2 regions of the Arthrobacter sp. B0427-1-12 genome follow, and region 2 is predicted to be linked to the other one. Evidence: riboswitches for the same ligand, from Rfam matches in the RefSeq annotation. Region 2 holds a riboswitch; the other holds the start of a gene.

Region 1 (3,415 bases), on a different contig from region 2:
GGCGGCCGAAGGTCTTGGGGGCGTCGCCTTCATGCGCCAGGCCGAATACCATGCGCGAGGTGGAATATATCCCCGAATTCGCGCTGGATGCCGCGGAAGTGAGGACCACGAAGTTGATCACGCCGGCGGCGATGGCCAGCCCTGCGAGGGCGAACATGCCCACGAAGGGGCTGCGGTCCGCCGAGAATTCCCGCCACGGCGTCACAGAAACAATCACCGTCAGCGCGACCACGTAGAACAGCATCACGCGGATCGGAATGGAGTTGATGGCCCTGGGGAGGTTCTGTTCCGGATCCTTGGCCTCCGCCGCGGTAGTGCCCACCAGTTCGATGCCCACGAAGGCGAATACGGCGATCTGGAATCCGGCGATAAAGCCCATCGGGCCGGTCGGGAACATGCCGCCGTCGTTCCAGAGGTTAGCGAAGGTGGCCTCGGAGCCGTTCGGGGCGGTGAAGCCGGTGATGATGAATACCAGGCCGACCACGATGAGGCCAACGATGGCGATGATCTTGATCAGGGCGAACCAGAATTCGGTTTCACCGAAGGCCTTGACCGTGGGCAGGTTGAGCCCCAGCAGCAGCAGGATGGCGGCCAGCGCGGGGATCCAGAGCTGGAGGTCCGGCCACCAGAAGGCCACATAGCCGGCGATGGCGATCACGTCCGCGATGCCGGTGACAATCCAGCAGAACCAGTAGGTCCAGCCGGTGAAGAACCCGGCCCAGGGCCCCAGCAGGTCCGCGGCGAAGTCGCTGAAGGACTTGTAATTCAGGTTGGACAGCAGGATTTCGCCCATGGCCCGCATGACGAAGAAGAGCATGAAGCCGATGATCATGTAGACGAAGATGACCGACGGACCGGCCAGTGAAATCGTCTTGCCCGAACCCATGAACAGGCCGGTGCCGATGGCGCCGCCGATCGCGATCAGCTGGATGTGGCGGTTGGCGAGCTGGCGTTCGAGGTGGGGCTCGCCCTGGTGCTGCTCGTTGAAAGTGACCAAGTGGGAGTGGCCCTCCCCGGGAACCGCGGCTTCGGCGTCGGGCGGAATGGGGCGGTTGGACATCGGACTTCTTTCTGTCATCGGATCGATGGGCGCGCGGTGGTGCTAATCGTAAGGACCGGGCATGTCGTCCTTGTTCCGCCTCAGCGCACCTGAAATTCAGTGTGAGTCGGCTCACGAGCGAAAGTCAATTTGGTTGACGTTGCGGACGGTATGGGCGAAGCAGGGGGCGCCATGTAGAATCTTGCTCAAGGATAGGCTCCGGCGTATAGTTGTGAGTCGCATCACCCATAATTGAACATGCCTCTGAACCGCGGCGGGAGAGTCCTGCTGATGCTCAATCCGATCAGCAGGCGCCGTAGGAGCAAATCCTCCCCAGGAATCTCTCAGGCCCCTGTACCGCTGCGGCAAGGCAACTCTGGAAAGCAGTCAGGCGGCCAGCTCGCCGGACTCACCGACGGTGCAAGCGCCGAACCTGTGGAAACAGGTGGCGCGGAATCTCTCAGGTCCAATACAGAGCGGGGAGGAACTCGATCCGATTGGCGTCCCTGGACGCCGGAATACCCTGGAGTTCCCCCATGACGGTTCAATCAACAGAAACAGCCTTCGTCGACCGCCACATCGGCGCCCGCAGCAATGACGCGGAGACGATGCTCAAGCAGCTGGGCTACGCCAGCGTGGACCAGCTTGTCGACACCGCCGTTCCGGCGGACATCCGCCAGAGCGCGCCGCTGAACCTGCCGCCCGCCCGCAGCGAAATGGAAGTCCTTGCGGACCTGCGTGCGCTCGCTGCGAAGAACACCGTGGCCGTCCAGATGATTGGCCAGGGCTACTACGACACCGTGACCCCGCCGGTCATCCTGCGCAATGTCCTGGAGTCTCCGGCCTGGTACACCGCCTACACCCCCTACCAGCCCGAAATCTCGCAGGGCCGGCTCGAGGCCCTGCTCAACTTCCAGACCATGGTCGAGGACCTGACGGCACTGCCGATCGCCAACGCCTCCATGCTGGATGAAGCCACCGCCGTGGCCGAGGCCGTGCTGCTGATGCGCCGCGTCAACAAGGCGCACCAGGACGGCAAAGTCGTCCTGGACCAGGACGTGCTGCCGCAGACCATTGCAGTCGTTAAGGGCCGGGCCAAGGCACTGGACTTCGAGGTTGAGGTTGTGGACCTGTCCGCCGGACTGCCCGAAGGGGACATCGTCGGCATCGTGCTGCAGCAGCCGGGTGCCTCCGGCAACGTCGGCAGCCACGCTGCGGTGATCAAGGCCGCGAAGGCCCGCGGTGCCATGGTGACGGTCGCTGCCGACCTGCTGGCCCTCACTCTCATCACCCCGCCCGGCGACCAGGGCGCCGATATCGCCGTCGGCAACTCCCAGCGCTTCGGCGTGCCGCTGTTCTACGGTGGCCCGCACGCTGCCTACATGGCCGTGCGCACGGGCCTGGAGCGCTCGCTGCCGGGCCGGCTGGTCGGCGTCTCCAAGGACTCCGCCGGTACTGCCGCCTACCGTCTGGCCCTGCAGACACGCGAACAGCACATCCGCCGCGAAAAGGCCACGTCCAACATCTGCACGGCCCAGGCCCTGCTGGCGATCGTTTCCAGCATGTACGCCGTCTACCACGGCCCGGAGGGCCTGAAGGCCATCGCGCAGCGGACCAGCGGCCACGCCCGCACCCTGGCCTCCGTCCTCACGGGCGCCGGCTTGGAGCTCGCCTCGGAGCACTTCTTCGACACCCTCACCGTCCGCGTCCCGGGCCGTGCGGGCGAGGTCATCAAGGCCGCCGAGGCCAAGGGCATCAACCTGCGCAGCATCGACGCGGACCAGGTGGGCATCTCCTGCGACGAAACCACGACGGCGGCACACCTGGCCGCGGTTGCCGGAGCCTTCGGTGTCGACGACGCTGAGGCCAAGGTCCGGGCGGCCGCCTCGGCGACCCCCGGTTTCGAGCTGAAGTCTGACGTCGAACGCACCTCCGCGTACCTGACCCACCCTGTCTTCCACATGCACCGGTCCGAGACGCAGATGCTCCGCTACCTGCGCCGCCTGTCCGACCGCGACCTGGCGCTGGACCGGACCATGATTCCGCTGGGCTCCTGCACCATGAAGCTGAACGCGACGGCGGAGATGGAATCCATCAGCTGGCCGGAGTTCGCCTCCATCCACCCCTTCGCTCCGGATCACCAGACCGTGGGCTGGCGGGAACTGATCGCCGACCTGGAGGCCCGGCTGTCCGAGATCACCGGCTACGCCGGCGTCTCCATCCAGCCGAACGCCGGATCGCAAGGCGAGTACGCCGGCCTGCTGGCCATCCGCCGTTACCACCTGGCCAACGGCGATGACCAGCGCGATGTCTGCCTGATCCCTGCTTCCGCACACGGCACCAACGCCGCGTCCGCGGTGCTGGCGGGCCTGAAGG
Region 2 (3,415 bases):
CGTTGAACATAACCTGCACCTGCTGAAGGGACTGTGCCCGCGGGAGGTTACCTGGTGCCGGTTTACGGGCAGCGATCGGCGGTCATCTGCGCAAAGAACAGGAACGCCCAGGGTGCGGGCGGAGGGCCCCGCGCACTGCGCGGGGCCTCCGTCGATCGGGGCGCCGGGGCTGCCCGCGGCAGGACTATTCGGCGGCCCCCACCTGGGCGGTTTCGCGGGCGCCGGGTTCCCGGCCCTCGGCGTCCAGCTGGGCGCGGAACGCCGCGGAGCGGGCGATATGGGCCGGCCTGCGCCGGATGATGGCCCAGGCGATGCCCAGGATGACGAACCAGACCGGGGTGATCAGCAGCGCGGTCAGCGTGTCCGGCTGGGTCGTCAGCGCCCACAGGACAAAGGCGAAGAACGCAAACACCACCCAGACCATCACGATACCGCCGGGCATCTTGAACCTGGAGGCGGCGTGCAGGTGCGGGCGGCGCTTCCGGAAGACCAGGTAGCTGGCCAGGATGATGGACCAGACAAACATGAAGCAGACCGCGGAAACCGTGGTCACCATGCCGAACGCCGCGCCGATGTTGTCGCCGGCATACAGGAGTACGACCCCGGAGAGCAGCAGCACACAGGACAGGAACAGTGCGTTACGGGGTACCTTGCGCGAGGACAGCCCGGCGAAGACGGAGGGAGCATCGCCTTCCTGCGCCAGGCCATACACCATGCGGGAGGTCGAGTAGACCCCGGAGTTGGCCGAGGACATCGCCGAGGTCAGCACGACCAGGTTGACGACCGTGGCGGCCATGCCGAGCCCGGCCAGCGAGAACATGCCGATGAAGGGGCTGTGGCCGGCTTCGAACTGGGTCCAGGGAGTGACCGACATCAGGATGATCAGGGCGCCGACGTAGAAGAGCAGCACACGGATCGGAATGGAATTGATGGCCTTGGGAAGGTTCTTTTCCGGATCCTTGGCCTCGGCCGCCGTCGTTCCCACCAGTTCGATGCCCACAAAGGCGAAGACGGCGATCTGGAAGCCTGCCACGAAGCCCATGAATTCCTGCGGGAAGAAACCGCCGTGGCTCCACAGGTTGCTAAAGCCTGCCGGGCCGGCATCGGACTCGAAGCCGGTGAAGATCATGACCAGGCCGGTCACGATCAGCGCCACGATGGCGATGATCTTGATCAGCGCGAACCAGAACTCGGTCTCACCGAAGGCCTTGACGGTGGCCAGGTTGAGCAGCAGCAGGACGGCCACGGTGAAGACACCCGGAATCCACAGCGAGATGCCCGGCACCAGTTCGTTGGCGTAGCCGGCGATGGCAATGACGTCGGCGATGCCGGTGACCACCCAGCAGAACCAGTAGGTCCAGCCGGTGAAGAAGCCGGCCCACGGGCCCAGCAGGTCCCCGGCGAAGTCGCTGAAGGACTTGTAGGACAGGTTGCTCAGCAGCAGTTCGCCCATGGCCCGCATGACGAAGAAGAGCATGAAGCCGATGATCATGTAGACAAAGATCACCGAGGGTCCGGCCGCCGAGATGGTCTTGCCCGAGCCCATGAACAGACCGGTTCCGATGGCACCGCCGATGGCAATGAGCTGGATGTGGCGGTTGGACAGCTGCCGCTCAAGGTGGGGTGCGTCAACAGGCTTGGTTGGACGAGGTTGAGTCGTCATGAGGAACTCCGTAGTTCAAGCGGCACCGGGGTGGCACGGTGATTGTGTTCCTCCCCGCTCTGTCTTGGACCTGAGAGTTTCCGCGCCCACTGCTCTCGCAGGTGCCGCTTGCACCGTCGGTGAGCCAGGTTGCTGCCTGACTGCTTTCCAGAGTTGCCTCGCCGCGGCGGTACATGGGCCTGAGAGATTCCTGGGGAGGATTTGCTCCTACGGCGCCTGCTGAATGTACCGGCAGAACTCTCCCGCCGCAGATCACAAGCATGACCCACTTTGAAGTGAGCCGGATCACACCTTAGCGTGGAGGGGCGGCACCACGCAAACGCATCGCGGGCACCGCATTGTTTTTCGCGTATCGACACCACGGCGACGTTGAACAGGTTTAAGGTCGGATGATCAGGCTTCGTCTGTGAAATTGCTGCCCGCTGGTGAACAAGCGGATGGCACCCCACAGGGCCGACTCGGTCCGGGATGGAGGACACGAGACATGCCGGGCGTGGTTTTACGGGGGAAGGGCCGGTGCTCGGCGGCCGGCAGAACCTTGGGTTCGCTACAGGATTTGGATCGGCACCGACACTGGGCCTGCGGCGTGAACTGAATCACCCACAGCTGTATATGCCTTTCGAGCCGTGGCGGGAGATTCCTCCCCGCACACCATCCGGATTGGCGTTAGGGACTGCCCCGGTTTTCGTGGGCTCCTCAATGGTGCTCCACAGGTATTCATCGTGGACCAGCTGAAGTGCCCGGGCAGGCGACTGTGTCCGTTTCATACTGGCGGATAAATAGGGAAAGCCCCTCGGGAGGGGCTTTCAGCAGTTGATGTTTGGTATTGATCAGCGGTGATGCGCTCCTCCTCCCTGGGCGCTGTACGCGCCCTGCCGGTTTCTGTAGTTAAAATTTTAATAATTGCCCGGTTGATCGTCCACCGACACGACGAAGAATTACCGACGCCAAGGCATGGGTTCCTTTCGCCCTTCCGGCCGATGGCTCTGTGCCGCATAAACCGGTCGCACACCGCGACAAAGATGAGCGAGAACTTATGCATGCCTGTGAATGGCCCCAGCGCGATGGAATACGTGTCCCACCAGGGCTCGTGAATGTCCCGTTAGAGGATGGGCGGATTCAGGCGGTCATTGCAACAGGAGGTCTTCGATCAGTTCGATCGGTTTCCTGAACTCTAGTCTTTTGCGCGGCCGGTCGTTGAGTTCCTGGGCGATCCAGTCGAGGTCTGCGGCGCTGTGGACGCTCAGGTCGGTGCCTTTGGGGAAGTACTGGCGCAGCAGGCCGTTGGTGTTTTTGTTGATGCCGCGCTGCCAGGGCGAGTGCGGGTCGCAGAAGTAGATCTCGATGCCGGTATCGATCTTCACGGTTTTCCAGTCCTGCATCTCAATGCCCTGATCCCAGGTCAGGGAATGCCGCAGCACATCGGGGAGCGTCTTGATCTTCGCGGCCAGTGCATCACGCATCTGCTCGGCCTTATACCCGTCCGGCAGGTGCACGAGCATTGTGTAATTGGTGGTCCGTTCGACCAGCGTCCCTCCCAATGCCCCGGCACGGCCCGGTCCTCGACCTCGGCAGGACGCTGGGAAATGTTGATCATTCCCGGGATCCGGTTCTTGCGCTGCCCGGCCTTTCGGCTGGGCTGCCTCATGGCCCGCCCGGTGCGCAGGCACGCGGTCAGTTCGCGCTTCAGCGCCCCGCGGGACTGGACGTAAAGGGACTGGTAGATGGTCTCGGGTGACACCCTCATCTCCG

Evidence for each region. Region 2 has a riboswitch for glycine ahead of cycA (D-serine/D-alanine/glycine transporter). Riboswitches for the same ligand answer to the same signal wherever they lie in the genome.
Region 1: another riboswitch for glycine. It lies ahead of gcvP (aminomethyl-transferring glycine dehydrogenase); the one in region 2 lies ahead of cycA (D-serine/D-alanine/glycine transporter).

The regions. Positions count from the first base shown of each region.
Region 1 covers NZ_JBNHIC010000022.1:57,467-60,881, forward strand. Annotated here, with positions in the region: gene cycA (D-serine/D-alanine/glycine transporter) at 1-1,060, opposite strand, end outside; glycine riboswitch at 1,305-1,409, shown strand; glycine riboswitch at 1,411-1,524, shown strand; gene gcvP (aminomethyl-transferring glycine dehydrogenase) at 1,576-3,415, shown strand, end outside.
Region 2 covers NZ_JBNHIC010000069.1:1,487-4,901, reverse strand. Annotated here, with positions in the region: gene cycA (D-serine/D-alanine/glycine transporter) at 185-1,663, opposite strand; glycine riboswitch at 1,821-1,918, opposite strand; partial or broken gene AC5RWU_RS21745 (IS30 family transposase) at 2,791-3,415, opposite strand, start outside.